Regions from separate parts of the Rhizobium grahamii genome, predicted to be linked through region 2. Evidence: riboswitches for the same ligand, from Rfam matches in the RefSeq annotation. Region 2 holds a riboswitch; the other holds the start of a gene.
The links. Region 2 has a riboswitch for S-adenosylmethionine ahead of metA (homoserine O-acetyltransferase MetA). Riboswitches for the same ligand answer to the same signal wherever they lie in the genome.

Region 1 (8,094 bases), 650 kb from region 2:
AGGAGGCCGAAGTCGCCGGCCAGCTTGTGGCGGCTCTCAAACGGCTGAACTGGCCGGCCTCAAAGCTCGACATCAAGCTCATCTGCGAAGCCGACGATCACCCGACCATTGCCGCCCTGCGGGCCGAGGAGCTCGGACCGCAATTCGAAATCGTCGAGGTGCCGGCGATGCAGCCGCGCACCAAGCCCAAGGCGCTCAACTATGCTCTGGCCGCCGTGCGCGGCGAGTTTCTCGTCATCTACGACGCGGAAGATAGACCGCATCCGGATCAGTTGCGCGCCGCACACGCCGAGTTCGTGGCAAGTCCGCTGACGTCGTCTGCCTGCAGGCGCCGCTTGTGACCACCAACGGAAGCGCCTCCTGGATCACCGCCTCCTTCGCGCTCGAATATGCCGCGCTGTTTCGCATGCTGCTGCCGATGCTGGCGAGCTACCGCCTGCCGATGCCGCTTGGCGGCACGTCGAACCATCTGCGCGTCACGGAGCTGAAGGCAGCAGGCGGATGGGATCCGCACAACGTCACCGAGGACGCTGACCTCGGCATGCGGCTCTGCCGGCTCGGATACCGCTGCGGCGTCATCGACTGCCCGACGTATGAAGACGCGCCGACGACGGCGAAGGTCTGGCTGAACCAGCGGACCCGCTGGTTCAAGGGCTGGCTGCAGACCTGGCTTGTCATGATGCGTTCGCCGCTCGTGCTCCTGAAGGAGATGGGACCGCGGGCATTCACCGTTTTCCAGTTGCTGATCGGTGGGATGCTGATCTCCTCCCTCGCCCATCCTTGGCTCATCGTCCTGTTGATGACAACCGCCACCTATCTGCTGCTCGGCTTTCCGCCACCCGGCAGCACCGAACAAATTCTTTTCACGCTCGACATCGCCAACACGATAATGAGCTACAGCCTGTTCTACCTGCTCGGTCGGCGCGCGATGCTTCGGGATGAACGACAGCAGATCGGCCGGCGCTGGCTGGCGGTTCCCGTCTACTGGCTGATGATCTCGCTTGCGGCCTGGCGCGCAGCCCTTGAGCTTCCCTTCAAGCCGTTTTTCTGGAGCAAGACGCCGCACCTGCCGACCGTTACAAAAGGCAAGTTGCATCCCGCTCGGTTCCATTCAGCCAAAAGCGGAAACGCTTAAAAATTTCGTTGGACATCCCTCGGCCGTTAGGTCCGCATTAAGCAATATCGACTCTATTCGAGACCGACGACGCCGGCCCTTTTCTGACCGCGACGCATGATGCGCATGTCGAGCCACTCCAGGCATTTCCCTGCCCCTTCAGATCGCCCTTCTCGTTTTCCAAAAATGCCAGTTCAGCGCAACGCTGGACCTCAAGTGGATCTCCATGCTGAAACATCTCAAAATCCGCACCAAGATCATATCGGTCGTCGCACTTCTTGGCCTGATCTCGATCGGCGGCCTCGTCTATACCGTCAGCGAATTCCGTGGCGCCGACGCCGCCTACAGCGCCTTCATCGACCATGAAGCGCTCGCCGCCATGCAGGCTTCGCGCGCCAGCGCGTCAGCCAATGCCGCCGTGCTGCAGGCAACCTTCATTGTCAACCTGACGCCTGACACGCCGGAATTCAACGCGGCCCTCGCAGCACCGAACAGGTTCACCCAGGCTCGTGAGCGCCTGCAGCAGTCCGCCCAGCTTGTCCCGAGCCGCAAGCCGGCCACCGACGAGCTTATCGCAAGCGTGGACGAGATGGAGACGCTGGCCGCCAAAGCCACTCAGCTCGCGCAGGCAAAGGACAAGCCGGGCGCACTTGCTGTCGTCGCTGATCTGAACGCCAAGCTCAATCTCGCAACGCCGAAGCTGATCGCCAACAACGATGCGCTGATGTCGCTTCTCAACGATGGCGGCGACGAACTCTCGGCCAACGTCAACGGACGCATCGATCTCTGTTTCGCGCTGATCGGCATCGCCGTCCTCGGCGCGATCGGATTGAGCGTATGGATCGCGCAGGCCGGCATCTCCTCGCCTATGGCGAAGCTGCGCGAACGCATGACGCGTCTTGCCAAGGGCGAGACGGCAAGCCCGATCGACGGGCTCGATCGCCGCGACGAAATCGGCCAGATGGCGGAAGCCGTTGCCGTATTCCGCGACAATGCGATCGAACGCGGCCGCCTCGAAAACGAGGCAGAGCGAAACCGCAATCTCGGCGACAGCGAACGGCGCGAGCGCGAGGCGCAAAAAGCCACGGAAGCGGCTGACCTGTCGCGCGCCGTTGGCGCCCTTGGCGATGGTCTCCGTCGCCTGGCCGCAGGCGACCTCGCATCGCAGATCAACACGCCGTTCGTCGGCGATCTCGACGCACTGCGTCAGGACTTCAACAACTCGGTCTACAGGCTGAACGAAACCATGCAGACCGTTGGCACCAACGCCCGCGCGATCATGGCCGGCTCAAGCGAAATCCGTGCGGCCGCCGACGAACTCGCCAAGCGCACCGAACAGCAGGCAGCCTCCGTCGAGGAGACCGCCGCTGCGCTGGAAGAGATCACAACGACGGTCAAGGACGCTGCCAAGCGCGCAGAGGAAGCTCGCTCGCTGGTCGCCAGGACGCGGAACGGCGCCGAGAAATCCGGCAATGTCGTGCGCAAGGCGGTCGATGCGATGCAGCAGATCGAGCAATCTTCTGTCGAGATCGGCAATATCATCGGTGTCATCGACGACATCGCCTTCCAGACGAACCTGCTGGCGCTCAACGCCGGGGTCGAGGCCGCGCGTGCCGGCGAGGCGGGCAAGGGTTTTGCCGTTGTCGCGCAGGAAGTGCGTGAACTGGCGCAGCGCTCGGCCAATGCCGCCAAGGAGATCAAGTCACTGATCACGACCTCAAGCGACCACGTCCAATCCGGCGTTTCGCTCGTCGGTGAAACCGGCAAGGCGCTGGACGAGATCGTCCACGAGGTGCAGGAGATCAACCAGCATGTCAACGCGATTGCGGAAGCCGCACGCGAGCAATCGACCGGCCTTCAGGAAATCAACACCGCCGTCAACACCATGGATCAGGGCACGCAGCAGAATGCCGCAATGGTCGAAGAGAGCACGGCTGCCAGCCACAGGCTCGCGACCGAAGCGGCAACGCTCGGCAATCTGCTTGATCAGTTCAAGCTGACTGGTACCGGTGGCATGGCAACAAACTTCGTACCGACGAGCGCGCGCTCTGCGCCTGCTCAGGTAGCCACTGCTCCACGGCCGGCCACCCAGCCAGTCGTCACCCGCAAGGCGCCGGTCCGCGTCGCGACACCCGGCGTTTCGCGACCATCCTCCTCGCCAGCGCGTGCGCTTGGCCAGAAGCTCGCAAGCGCCTTCGGCAGCGCCGAGCCCAGCAAGGATGCAGACTGGACGGAATTCTGATCGCATCATCGTAGATGCATAAATGAAATGGGCGGCCAGTGGCCGCCCATTTTCGTTCAGCAGGAGCCGAATATGATGTCAGGATGATCAGGCAAAGCCTAGCGGGACTTCCTCGATCTTGCGTCCACGGCCGTAATCGCGCTCGTAGGACGAACGGCTGTCGCCACGCTTGTAGGCGGCCGTTTCCAGCTCCGGCATATGGTAGCCGTCGGCATAGGTACCGGTTTCGCCGGTATCGACCGCATCGCGTTTCGCAGTAAAGATTTTCAGAAGCATCCCGCTATTCCTCCTCGTCGTGAGCCGATAACGGCCTGACGCCGCCTCTGTTCCGTGTACCGGAGAATAGTTAAAAATTAACCATATATATTAGATAATCGTCAACTAATCGAAAGGGCGTAACCGCCACCACCGATTATCTGCTTGCGGGTTTAAGCACGCTCTGACGCAGCTGCATCAATGCCCGTTTTCCGCCGATTTCGACGAAGCGGTAGGACAGCGAAGCCAGCAAAATGGTTGCGCCGACGCAGACGACATAGGCTATCGCCAAGGTCGTTCTCGCTCCAATCACCGGCTGAAGGGCGAGCATCGGCCGCCCGAAGGCGCTGAAGACGAGCGGGTGGATGAGGTAAAGGGAATAAGAGATCTCACCCAGCCGATAGACCGGCCCGTTCGCAAACAGCGCATTCGACAATGACGAATCCGCGGCCAGCCAGAAGACGGCGCCGACGATGCAGAGGTAGGTTGCAAGATCGGTCTGATCGAAGGTGGCGGCTGCGACGACAGCAAGGCACGCAAGCAGGGTGCCGAGATCGGCGACAGAAGCACTGAAGGCCACCCGGCGAGCCGCCAGACCGCATAGGATGACGCCGATGCTGAAACCGGCCAGGGCGCGCAGCAATGGGAAGACCGTGACGTCGGATACGACATCCATCGGTCCGCTGATGCCACCACCGACTTTCGAGATCGTGACGATCAACAAGGCCAAGCCGAGCAGGGCGACACCGGTACCGATCGCCTTTAATCGTCCGAGCATGAGGACGAGCGGAAAAGCCGCGTAGCAGAAGATCTCGGCACTCACCGACCAAGAAAGCCCGACGACCGGCTTGGCATGCAAGCCCCAGCCCGTCAGCATGAACAGATTGCAGAAGGCATCCCAGGCCGTGAAATCGCCAAGCCCGGGCTTGATCGCCAGCTTGATAACGCCAAGCGACAGAATAACGATGTAGGCAGGATAGAGACGAACAAACCGGCGGAAAAGAAACTCGCCGTACTTTGCGACATCCGCGCCGGCTCTGAAGGTCGCATCGTAGTTGTAGGCGAGAACATAGCCACTCAGCACGAAGAAGGCATCGACGGCCAGATAGCCGCGATCGAACAGGAAGGGCGCCGTCCCTCCCATCGCCAGGAAAAAATGATAGGTGACAACCACGAGGGCTGCGACGCCGCGAAAGCCCGTGAGCGGTCTTATTTCCCTGCGTTCGGCCATGTCCTCGGGCTCTCATTAAGAGAAAATTCACCGTAGGGATTAGCGCGCTTCGACGCGGCGGCAAAATGGAAAGCGGAAATTTGGTAAACGGGCACGGCGGCAGAGTTGGAGCGGGTGAAGGGAATCGAACCCTCGTATTCAGCTTGGGAAGCTGCTGCTCTACCATTGAGCTACACCCGCGCTAGACGGAGACTTCCAACAGATGGCCGCCGCTGTCAAGCGGCAGCGGTCGCGTCAGATGCGGAAGTGTTTGGAGAGCTTCAAGCCTTGCGCCTGATAGTTGGAGCCGAGGCCCGTGCCGTAGAGGCTGGCGGGATGTTCGAGCATGTGTTCGTAGATCAGGCGGCCGACGATCTGGCCGTCCTCGAGGATGAACGGGACTTCGTGGCTGCGCACTTCCAGAACAGCGCGGCTGCCGCGACCGCCGGCGGGGGCATGGCCGAAGCCAGGGTCGAAGAAGCCGGCATAGTGGACGCGAAATTCGCCGACGAGCGGATCGAAAGGCGTCATTTCGGCCGCGTAATGCGGCGGCACGTGGACGGCCTCGCGCGACACGAGGATGTAGAACTCATCCGGATCGAGGATCAGCTCGTTGCGGCCGCGGCTAAAGAGCGGCTCCCAGAAATCATAGATGTCGTGCTGCGCCTTCTTGTCGACGTCGACAACGGCGGTGTGGTGCTTGCCACGGTAGCCGATCAAGCCGTCCTTGTCGCCGGCGAGGTCGATCGACAGCGCAATCCCGCCGCCCGAGACGTTCGGCTGCTTGCTGGCGACGAGCGTTTCGGCATCATGCAGCGCCAGCAATTCCGGGTCACCCAAGACCGAATGGCCGACGCGGAAGCGGATCTGCGACAGGCGCGAGCCGCGACGCACGACGATCGGGAAGGTACGAGGGCTGATTTCGAGGTAGAGCGGGCCGGAATAGCCGGCCGGGATCTTGTCGAACTCCTGGGCGTAATCGGTAATGACGCGCGTGAAGATATCGAGGCGGCCGGTCGAGCTTTTCGGATTGGCCGAAGCCGACATATCTGCCGGAAGGTCGAGGCGCTCCATCAGCGGAACGATATAGACGCAGCCGGTTTCCAGCACCGCGCCTTCACTGAGGTCGACGACATGCAGCTTGAGGCGGTCGAGCTTGTCGGAAACGAGGCTGTTCGGGCCTGGCATGAAGCTGGCGCGGACGCGGAATGCCTTTGCACCGAGCCGCAGATCGAGGCTCGCCGGCTGGATCTGGTCGCTGTCGAGATCGCGCTCGGAAATGAGCCGCCCCGTTTCAAACAACGCAGCGATCGCGCGATCTGCCAATATTCCTGTTTCGCGAGCCATCATGCCCCATCCATATTTTGCCGCAGACAAAACCAAACTCGAGGAATTGACGCAAGCACGGAACGGCAGTATTGCAGCTTTATCCCGTGGTGATTTGGCCGGTCGGCTTGCAGCCACGTTAAACAAGTGGCTAAATAGACCGGGTGCAAAACCGGTCTGCTTTTCGCGGCCGGTTTTTTTGTTGTTCGAAAGTGGTGAAACATGAGCAAGACCTGGCGCCCGGCAACCCAACTCGTTCACGGCGGTTCGCTGCGCTCTCAGTACGGCGAGACCTCCGAGGCGATCTATCTCACGCAGGGCTTCGTCTATGACAGCGCCGAAGCGGCGGAAGCCCGCTTCAAGGGCGAGACCGATGGCTACATCTACGCCCGTTACGGCAGCCCGACGAACGACATGTTCGAGAAGCGCATGTGCGCGCTCGAAGGCGCCGAGGAAGCCCGCGCCACGGCATCGGGCATGGCAGCTGTTGCCGCCGCGATCCTCTGCCAGGTCAAGGCCGGCGACCATATCGTTGCCGCCCGCGCCCTTTTCGGCTCCTGCCGCTGGGTCGTCGAGACGCTCGCGCCGAAATACGGCATCGAATGCACGCTGGTCGATGGACGCTACCTCGAAAACTGGGAAAAGGCGATCCGCCCGAACACCAAGGTTTTCTTCCTGGAGAGCCCGACCAATCCGACGCTTGAAGTGGTCGACATCGAAGGTGTGGCCAAGCTCGCCAACCAGATCGGCGCCAAGGTCGTCGTCGACAACGTCTTTGCGACCCCGATCTTCCAGAAGCCGCTGGAACTCGGCGCCCACATCGTCGTCTATTCCGCGACCAAGCATATCGACGGCCAGGGCCGCAGCCTCGGCGGCGTAATTCTTTCCGACTCGGAATGGGTAAAAGAGAACCTGCAGGACTACTACCGCCACACGGGGCCGGCGATGTCGCCGTTCACGGCGTGGACATTGCTGAAGGGGCTGGAAACTCTCCCACTGCGCGTCAAGCAGCAGACCGAGAACGCCTCGAAGATCGCGGACTTCCTCGCCGAGCAGCCTAAGGTCGCCAAGATCATCTATCCGGGCCGCAAGGACCATCCGCAGGCAGATATCGTTGCCAGGCAGATGAAGGGCGGCTCGACGCTGGTTGCGATCGAACTCAAGGGCGGGAAAGAAGCGGCCTTCGCGCTGCAGAACGCACTTGAGATCGTCAAAATCTCCAACAATCTCGGCGATGCAAAGAGCCTGATCACGCATCCGGCCACAACGACGCACAAGAACCTGACCGACGAGGCACGCGCCGAACTCGGCATCTCGGGCGGCACCGTGCGCCTTTCCGCAGGCATCGAGGACACTGACGACCTGATCGAAGATTTCGCCCAGGCGCTTGCCAAGGTCAACTCCTGATCAAACGCTTGCGGCCGGAGCTTTCATTCGGCCGCAAGCCCGCACGTTCGCGTGAAAAGCGCGGAAATTAGGCTTAACACGCGAAACCTTTTGCCATTGCCGGCATTCAAGGCATGATCGCCTCACGGTTTATTGACGGATCCGCTGTCGTATAAGATACCGGTAACGTATATTGACTATGGTGTAGGCATGTACCGCGCCCAAACACGAGACATTGAAGTCGTCGTCGAACCCTTTTACCTGGAGGAGCAATCCGACCCGGACGACGATCGTTATGTCTGGGGCTACCGGATTGTTATCAGCAACAACTCCGACAAGGCCGTGCGACTGGTGAACCGTTACTGGAACATCACAGATCAGAACGGCATCGTCGACGAAGTCACCGGTGCCGGCGTCGTCGGCGAACAGCCGAAGCTTTCGCCGGGAGATACTTACGAGTATTCCTCGGGTTGCCCGCTCGATACGCCCTCAGGACTGATGTTCGGCCATTATCAGATGGAAACTGATGAAGGCGAGCTTTTCGACGTCGAAATACCCGCC
Region 2 (8,094 bases):
TGCCTTCTGTTATGATCGCCCCATGAACAAAACCGCGAAGGAAATCGCCGACATCGAGAGCGCTGCGGACAGCGAAGGCAGCGTCACGCATATCGGCCAGACAATGACCCGCATGCGGCTGATGACGGGTCGCAGGCTGATCGGAAGGCTTGCGATACAAAGCGTGGCGCCCGGTCTGGAGTTGTCGCATCTGGATGTTCTGGATGCGGTGAGACGCGCGCAGGACTCGGGAGAGGTCACGGTTGGTACCATTGCCGAGATGATGCGCATCGATCCGTCGCGTGCCAGCCGCGTCGTATCTGATATGGTCGGTCGCAATATTCTGAGGCGCAAGGCATCGCAGGCCGATGCGCGACGTATCGTGGTGGTGATGACGCCGCTCGGCCAGAAATTGATGGCGGAGATAAAGGCGCAGAAAATGACGCTGGTTTCCGACATCGTCGCGGATTGGCCGCAGGAGGAAATCGACGTTTTCGCCAAGCTCTTTGATAAGTTCATCTCGGGCTTCGAGGAACTCTTCGAGGCCCGGATGCGCGAGATGACCGAAGACGCATAGCAGGCGGGTCTTTCCCTTCACCCCTGCTTTGCGCTATGGCAATCGCCATGAGCCAATCCACCTTCACCATCCTGCTCGGCGGCGAGATTCAACTGACTGATCGTCTGATCGAGGCGGTTGCCGGAACGCGCGTCATCGCTGCGGATGGCGGGATGCGGCATGCCATCGCTCTTGGCCTGGAGCCGGAGCTATGGGTGGGCGATTTCGATTCGGCGCCGGCGGCCCTTACCGATGCTTTCCAGCATGTTCCCCGCCAGCCTTATCCTGCTGCAAAAGCTGCGACGGATGGAGAAATCGCCGTCTCAGAAGCGATCCGCCTCGGCGCGCGTCGGCTGATCCTTGTCGGGGCGCTGGCCGGCGACCGTTCCGATCACGCGCTTCAGCATCTGCTTTATGCCGTCCGGCTGGCGGAAGAAGGTTTCGACGTCCTTCTCACATCGGGAACAGAGGAAGCCGTGCCCCTCATTCCCGGCACGATCGAACTCGACATGCCGAAGGCGAGCCTGTTTTCGGTTCCCGGCTTCAGCGAGCTCATCGGGCTCTCGATCGAGAACGCACGCTATCCGCTGAAGGATTTTCATTTGCCCTTCGGTTCTTCACGTACCATCTCGAATGTTGCGGAAGGCAAGGTGCATTTCACGCTTCAAAGCGGTCGCGCCATTGTGCTTGCCCGCCCTTACGATTTTTCCGGAGTCTGATTTTTGGCGCCTCCCATTCTAAAACTTGATGATATCTTCCTGAGCTTCGGCGGTGCGCCGCTTCTGGCAGGTGCCGGATTGCAGGTGGAGCCGGGCGACCGGATCTGCCTCGTCGGCCGCAACGGCTCGGGCAAGTCCACCTTGCTGAAGATCGCTGCAGGGCTGGTCGAGGCGCAGTCCGGCGAGGTGTTCCGGCATCCGGCTTCGACGATCCGGTATCTGGAGCAGGCTCCGGACTTCGCCGGCTACAAGACCGTCCAGGCCTATGCCGAGGCGGGCCTCGGGCCCGGTGACGATCCGTATCGCGTGACTTATTTGCTGTCGCATCTCGGCCTTACCGGCGAAGAAGATCCGAAGAACCTGTCGGGCGGCGAAGCCCGTCGTGCTGCGCTGGCACGCGTTCTGGCGCCGGAGCCTGACATTCTGCTGCTGGATGAGCCTACCAACCACCTCGATCTGCCCACCATCGAGTGGCTTGAAGGCGAACTTCAGAAGAGCCGGAGCGCACTCGTTCTGATTTCGCACGACCGGCGGTTCCTTGAGAAGGTATCGAATGCCACCGTCTGGCTGGACCGCGGCACGTCCCGGCGGCTGGATCGAGGCTTCGCGCATTTCGAGGCCTGGCGGGATCAGGTGCTCGAGGCAGAGGAGCTGGAGCAGCACAAGCTCGGAAAGGCCATCGAGCGCGAAGAACACTGGTTGCGCTACGGTGTGACGGCGCGGCGCAAGCGAAACATGCGGCGCCTTGGCGAATTACAGACGATGCGCGCGGAGTATCGAGGCCACAAAGGGCCACAGGGATCCGTTCAGGCGACGGCCTCGGATTCGCAGGAGTCGGGCAAGCTCGTTATCGAAGCGGACAAGATCACGAAGACATACGGCGATCGGTCGATCGTTTCGCCGTTCTCGATCCGCGTTCATCGTGGCGATTGCATCGGTCTCGTCGGCCCGAATGGAGCGGGCAAGACCACGCTTCTGAAGATGCTGACTGGGCAGCTTGCTCCGGACACCGGCACTGTGAAGCTCGGGACGAACCTCGAAATCGCGACGCTCGATCAGAAGCGCGAGGACCTCGATCTCGAGGATACGCTTGCCCACTATCTGACGGATGGCCGCGGGGACAATCTTCTCGTCAACGGCGAGCAGCGGCATGTCACGGGCTACATGAAAGACTTTCTGTTTCAGCCCGAACAGGCCCGCACGCCGATCAAGAACCTGTCGGGTGGCGAGCGCGCCCGCCTGATGCTGGCGCGCATTCTTGCGCGGCCGTCGAACTTGCTGATCCTCGACGAACCGACGAACGATCTCGATATCGAGACGCTCGACCTCCTGCAGGAAATCGTTGCCGGCTTCCCTGGCACCGTCATTCTCGTCAGCCACGATCGTGACTTCCTCGACCGGACCGTTACGTCAACGATTGCGCCGGCGGTTCCCGATGCGCCTGACGGCCGATGGATCGAGTATGCCGGCGGCTACTCCGACATGCTTGCACAGCGCAAGGGTGCGGCGGAAGAGCGCCGGAAGGCCGAGAAAGCGACAGAGAAGCCCAAGGCGCAGGCCGAACCGGCTGGCGAGCAGACAAAGGCGAAGGGCAAGCTTTCCTTCAAACAGAAGTTTGCGCTGGAGAACCTGCCGAAGGAAATGGCGAAGCTGGAAGCGGAGATCGCCAAGCGCGAAGCCAAGATGGCTGACCCGAACCTCTTCACCAAGGACCCGGATACCTTTACCCGCCTCGCTGCGGAAATGGAGAAATTCCGGAACGGCCTCACCAAGATGGAAGAGGAATGGCTGGAGCTTGAAATGCTCCGGGAAGAGTTGGAAGGCTAGGAAGGCGGCCGCTTAGGCCGCAATCCTAGAGCGCCGGCGCCGGTGCGTTCGCGGCCTTCGCCATGATCTTCTCTTCAGACTTCGCCGAGATGGCCTCGAGGTGCAGTACCCGCGGATGGAATGCCTCCATGTAGGCGTCCGAGCGACCGATGTAGATCATGGTGCTGTCGGGTATCGATTTCAGAACGTTCATCATCGTTGCCTGCCACGCGGGTTCCATTCCTTCCAGAACCTCATCGAAGACGATCCACTTGGGTCGCACAAGGAGCAGTCGGGCAAAGCCGATAGCGCGCTGTTCGTCTGAATCGAGCAGCTTGTCCCAGCGTGCCTGCGTGTCGAGCCGTGCGATCAGGGCATGTAGTCCCGCCTGCTCAAGCGCCGCCTTGACGTCTTCAGCCCGGTAGGTGTCGACGGGCTCGGGGAAGGCTAGCGCCTCGCGCAAAGTGCCGCCCGGAATATACGCAGACTGCGGCACGAACAGGATTTCGTCGGTTGGCGGCAGGCCGATCTTTCCACCGCCGCAGGGCCAAAGCTCGGACATCGAGAGGAAAAGGAGCTTCCTGTTGACGCTATGGTCGCCGTTGATCATCACCTTGTCGCCAGCGTTGATCGTGACCTCGGTCTCATGGATCCGGAAGCCGCCGCACTGATCGATCTCTTCGCCGATCTTCGTGGCGATGCTGACGTGATCAAGCGTAAGCGTGCCGGCCGGGCTGCTCTCGTATGCGATCGTTTCCTTGAGGTTCAGGTCGTCGCCCATGTTGGTCAGCGCCTGCCGGAAGTCGGTCACGCGCATCAGGGTCGCCCGCCATTCGGCAATCGGCCCGAAGTTGGCGACGTACCAGCGCAGAGCGGTATTCACCTGATTGAACGCCCCCACCGACATCATCAGTTCACCGAAGGTCAGGCCGCCAGAAAAATACGCCGGCGCCGCAACGATGATCGGGATGACGACGACCAGCCAGCCATAACCGGCCGACACCCATGTCAGGTTGACGTTGGCCATCGCCAGCCGCTTGATGACTGCCAGGACATTGCTGATGTCGCCGTTGATGCGCCGCCGTTCGTTTTCCTCGCCGCGAGCAACCGTGATCGCCGGCATGTTTTCGTTGGCGTGCATCAAGGCAAAGCGCAGTTCAGCTTCCTTTGAGAAGCGATCGGCGTTGAGCTTGACCAACTTACGCCCTACGAGCTGGCTGAGGATTGAGGCCGACGCCGCATAGAAGATGGCGGCCCAAACCATATAGCCGGGAATGGAAAAGCTGTAGCTGCCGAAATGGAAGACGAATCCGCTCGAAAGCTCCCAGAGAACGCCGATGAAGCTGACCAGCAGGATCGTCGCCTGGACGAGGCCGATCACGAGGCTCGTCGAGCTTTCCGCCAGGTTGCGGGCATCTTCGTGAAGACGCTGGTCCGGATTGACGCCGATCAGGCCGCTGGCCGACAGCCGGAGCGCCCGTTTGCGCTGAAGCCATTGATCGACCAGATCACGGGTCAGGCCCTCGCGCATGTAGAGCGCGGTCATCTGGTTCAGCCACGCCTGGATGACATTGAGGAGCAGCAGCATGCCTGCGATCAGTCCGAAGACTTTGAGTTGATGGAAGAAGCCTGGCAGGTCGCGTCGTGAGATGGCGTCGTAGAACGGCGCGTTCCATTGGTTGAGAATGACGGTCGCATAGGCGGTCGCGAGAATGATGCCAATCAGTGCCGTTCCGAGGACAAGGACCCGTCCACGGACGCTCGAACTCCAAAAGGCGGCAAACATCACTTTCACGCGGTAGGCGAGGCTAAGTTCATATCCTACCCGGTCCTGCGCCTGGATGGTCGGCTTGGCCTTCACGTCGTCTGCCATTCTGCTTCCTTAACCGGTCCGTTCGGTGTGAATAACATGGTGCGTGGGCATGTCCAGCAACAGATTCTACCATGCTTTAACGCGCGAGTTACCCCGCCGACCGCCTGCCATTGATTTGGCGCCCGACAAGGGTTATTTAAGGGGCTCCGTGGTGATTTGGCCGGCCGGCTTGCAGCCACGTTAAAGAAGTAGCTAAAGGGCCGCGTGCGGACCGATAGCGATATTTCGTTTTTTTATCGAGTGACCGCAATGCCCATCAAGATTCCCGACACGTTGCCTGCCTTTGAGACGCTTGTTCAGGAAGGTGTGCGCGTAATGACCGAGACGGCGGCGATCCGCCAGGACATTCGCCCCCTGCAGATTGGCTTGCTCAATCTGATGCCGAACAAGATCAAGACGGAATTGCAGATGGCCCGCCTCGTCGGCGCCTCGCCGCTGCAGGTCGAGCTTTCTCTTGTGCGGATCGGAACCCACAAGGCGAAAAACACGTCGGAAGATCATCTTCTCTCCTTCTACGAAACCTGGGAGGAGGTCAGGCACCGCAAATTCGACGGTTTCATCATCACGGGGGCGCCGATCGAGACGCTGCCCTACGAAGACGTGACTTATTGGCAGGAAATGCAGCGGATTTTCGACTGGACCAACACGAACGTCCATTCGACCATGAACGTCTGCTGGGGCGCGATGGCCGCGATCTACCACTTCCACGGCGTTCCCAAGTACGAGCTCAAGGAAAAGGCTTTTGGCGTCTATCGCCACAAGAACCTCAACCCCTCCTCCGTGTATCTCAATGGGTTCTCCGACAATTTCGAGGTGCCGGTGTCGCGCTGGACAGAAGTGCGCCAGGACGACATCGAGAAATCGAAGTCGCTCGAAATTCTGATGGCGTCGAACGAGATGGGCGTCTGCCTTGTCCACGAGGACGAGGGCAAGCGCCTCTATATGTTCAACCACGTTGAATATGATTCAACGTCGCTGGCCGACGAGTATTTTCGCGACGTCGATGCGGGCGTTCCCATCAAGATGCCGCACAACTACTTCCCGCACAACGATCCGACGATCGCGCCGCAAAACCGGTGGCGCGGCCACGCACACCTGCTGTTCGGCAACTGGATCAACGAGATCTATCAGACGACGCCCTATGATCTGGAGGAGATCGGCAAAGGCCGGTGATTTTGTAAAGCGCCGCGGCAATGCCAGCGGCGCTTTTTTATGTCGCAGTGGTTGCGATTTGTCGCAAAGGGGAGCAGTTTCCCTGCCGAAATCATGGATTTATGGATAGCCTTATGACGAATAATTTGGTGCGGGAAGTTTTCGGACATACCACGACGGGCGAGACCGTCTATCGGGTGGAGATCAAGGGTGGCGGCTTGACCGCCAAGGTCATCAGCTGGGGCGCTGTCATTCAGGATCTTCGGCTTGACGGACACGATGCGCCCCTGACGCTCGGCTTTGATGATTTCGAGAGCTATCCGGCCCATTCTTCCTATTTCGGTGCGACCCCCGGCCGCTGCGCCAACCGTATCGGCTCCGGCAAGTTCACGCTCGACGGCAAGTCGTATCAGCTCGATCTGAACGAGAATGGTGTCACGCATCTTCATGGCGGCAGCGATAACATTGCAAAGCAAAACTGGACGATCGTCGAGCATGACGTCGACCGCGTCGTCCTGAAGATCGTCGATCCCGACGGCCGCTCAGGCTATCCCGGCAACTGCACGATCCAGGCAACCTATCGGGTTCACGGTTCAGGCGAACTGTCCGTCACTTACGAGACGACGACCGACCAGCCGACGATCGCCAACGTCTGCCAGCACGCCTACTTCAATCTCGATGGCCGCGAGGATACCCTTGGTCATGACATCATGATCGCGGCCGATGGCTATCTCGTCACCGACGAGCGTCAGATCCCGACGGGCGAAGTACGCCCCGTTGAGGGAACAGCGTTCGATTTTCGCGAGATGGCTTCGATTAAGCGCTTCGAAGGCGGCGAGCAGGCGCTGTACGATCACAACTTCTGCCTTTCCAGCGAGCGCACGGCCAAGCGTTCCGTCGTGCTGGCCCGCAGCCTGCACTCGGGCGTGTCGCTTGAAGTGCGCACGACCGAGCCGGGTGTCCAGTTCTATGCAGCGTTCAAGCTTGACGTTCCCGTGCCCGGCATCGGTGGACGCAAGTATGGACCGTTTGCCGGTTTCTGCCTGGAAACGCAGGTCTGGCCCGATGCCATCAACCACGAAGCATTCCCGAATGCTGTTGTTCGTCCGGGCGAAGTGCTGCGTCAGGAGACCGACTACATCTTCTCGAAGAACTGACCGTCGGTTCTCGCATCTCCGATTTGACGCCAAGACCCCCGCTATTTTGACGCGGGGGTTTTTCTTACGTGCTGCTTGTAATTGGTTCCAAATAGGTTCTATTGTGGTTCTATGGATAGAACCAGTCTGATTGCCGAAATCGAGAGCCGTGGTTTGCGCGATACCCAGCGCAGTGGCCCGCTTTACAAGCGATTGGCGGCGGCCCTCACCGGGCTCATTCAGGAAGGCTTGCTAAAGCCCGGGACAGCGCTGCCGAGCGAACGCGATCTTTCGGAGTCTCTCCAGATCGGCCGCGTTACCGTGCGCACCGCGTATCGTGATCTTCTGAATGCGGGGACACTGGAATCACGGCATGGCAGCGGTACTTTCGTTTCCGGAAGCGTGCAGCGGATGGAGCAGTCGCTTTGGCGACTGTCGTCATTCTCGGCAGACATGCGTTCGCGCGGTCGCGTGCCGGCCGCAAAAATTCTGTCGCGCACGATTGCGACACCGTCGCCTGAGGAGGCCTTTTTGCTTGGTCTTGGTTTGGATGAACAGGTTCTCCGGCTGGATCGCTTGCGCCTGGCCGATGGGCAGCCTTTGGCGATCGAGCGGTCGGTGGTGCCATTAAAGTTTCTGGGCGCCAGCCAGGGCAACGAGGGGTCGCTCTACGACGCGCTAGCCGCGAGCGGGAACCGGCCGGTACGAGCGGTCCAGCGCCTGACAGCGGTCATCCTGGACCGGTCATCGGCAGCGGCGCTCGAGGTGAAGGCAGGTGCCCCCGCCTTGCTGATCGAGCGCGTCTCGCGCCTCGATGACGAACGCCCCGTTGAATACACGCGGTCGCACTATCGAGGCGACGCATACGACTTC

Region 1: another riboswitch for S-adenosylmethionine. It lies ahead of FZ934_RS18860 (O-succinylhomoserine sulfhydrylase); the one in region 2 lies ahead of metA (homoserine O-acetyltransferase MetA).

What each region holds. Positions count from the first base shown of each region.
Region 1 covers NZ_CP043498.1:3,906,778-3,914,871, reverse strand. Annotated here, with positions in the region: gene FZ934_RS28440 (glycosyltransferase) at 1-341, shown strand, start outside; gene FZ934_RS28435 (glycosyltransferase family 2 protein) at 338-1,135, shown strand; gene FZ934_RS18885 (methyl-accepting chemotaxis protein) at 1,341-3,356, shown strand; gene FZ934_RS18880 (hypothetical protein) at 3,444-3,632, opposite strand; gene FZ934_RS18875 (acyltransferase family protein) at 3,769-4,842, opposite strand; tRNA gene FZ934_RS18870 (tRNA-Gly) at 4,949-5,022, opposite strand; gene FZ934_RS18865 (2'-deoxycytidine 5'-triphosphate deaminase) at 5,077-6,171, opposite strand; SAM riboswitch at 6,245-6,323, shown strand; gene FZ934_RS18860 (O-succinylhomoserine sulfhydrylase) at 6,370-7,554, shown strand; gene apaG (Co2+/Mg2+ efflux protein ApaG) at 7,744-8,094, shown strand, end outside.
Region 2 covers NZ_CP043498.1:3,252,712-3,260,805, reverse strand. Annotated here, with positions in the region: gene FZ934_RS15740 (MarR family winged helix-turn-helix transcriptional regulator) at 23-556, shown strand; gene FZ934_RS15735 (thiamine diphosphokinase) at 604-1,254, shown strand; gene FZ934_RS15730 (ABC-F family ATP-binding cassette domain-containing protein) at 1,258-3,081, shown strand; gene FZ934_RS15725 (ABC transporter ATP-binding protein/permease) at 3,107-4,933, opposite strand; SAM riboswitch at 5,072-5,149, shown strand; gene metA (homoserine O-acetyltransferase MetA) at 5,183-6,106, shown strand; gene FZ934_RS15715 (aldose epimerase family protein) at 6,220-7,242, shown strand; gene FZ934_RS15710 (GntR family transcriptional regulator) at 7,354-8,094, shown strand, end outside.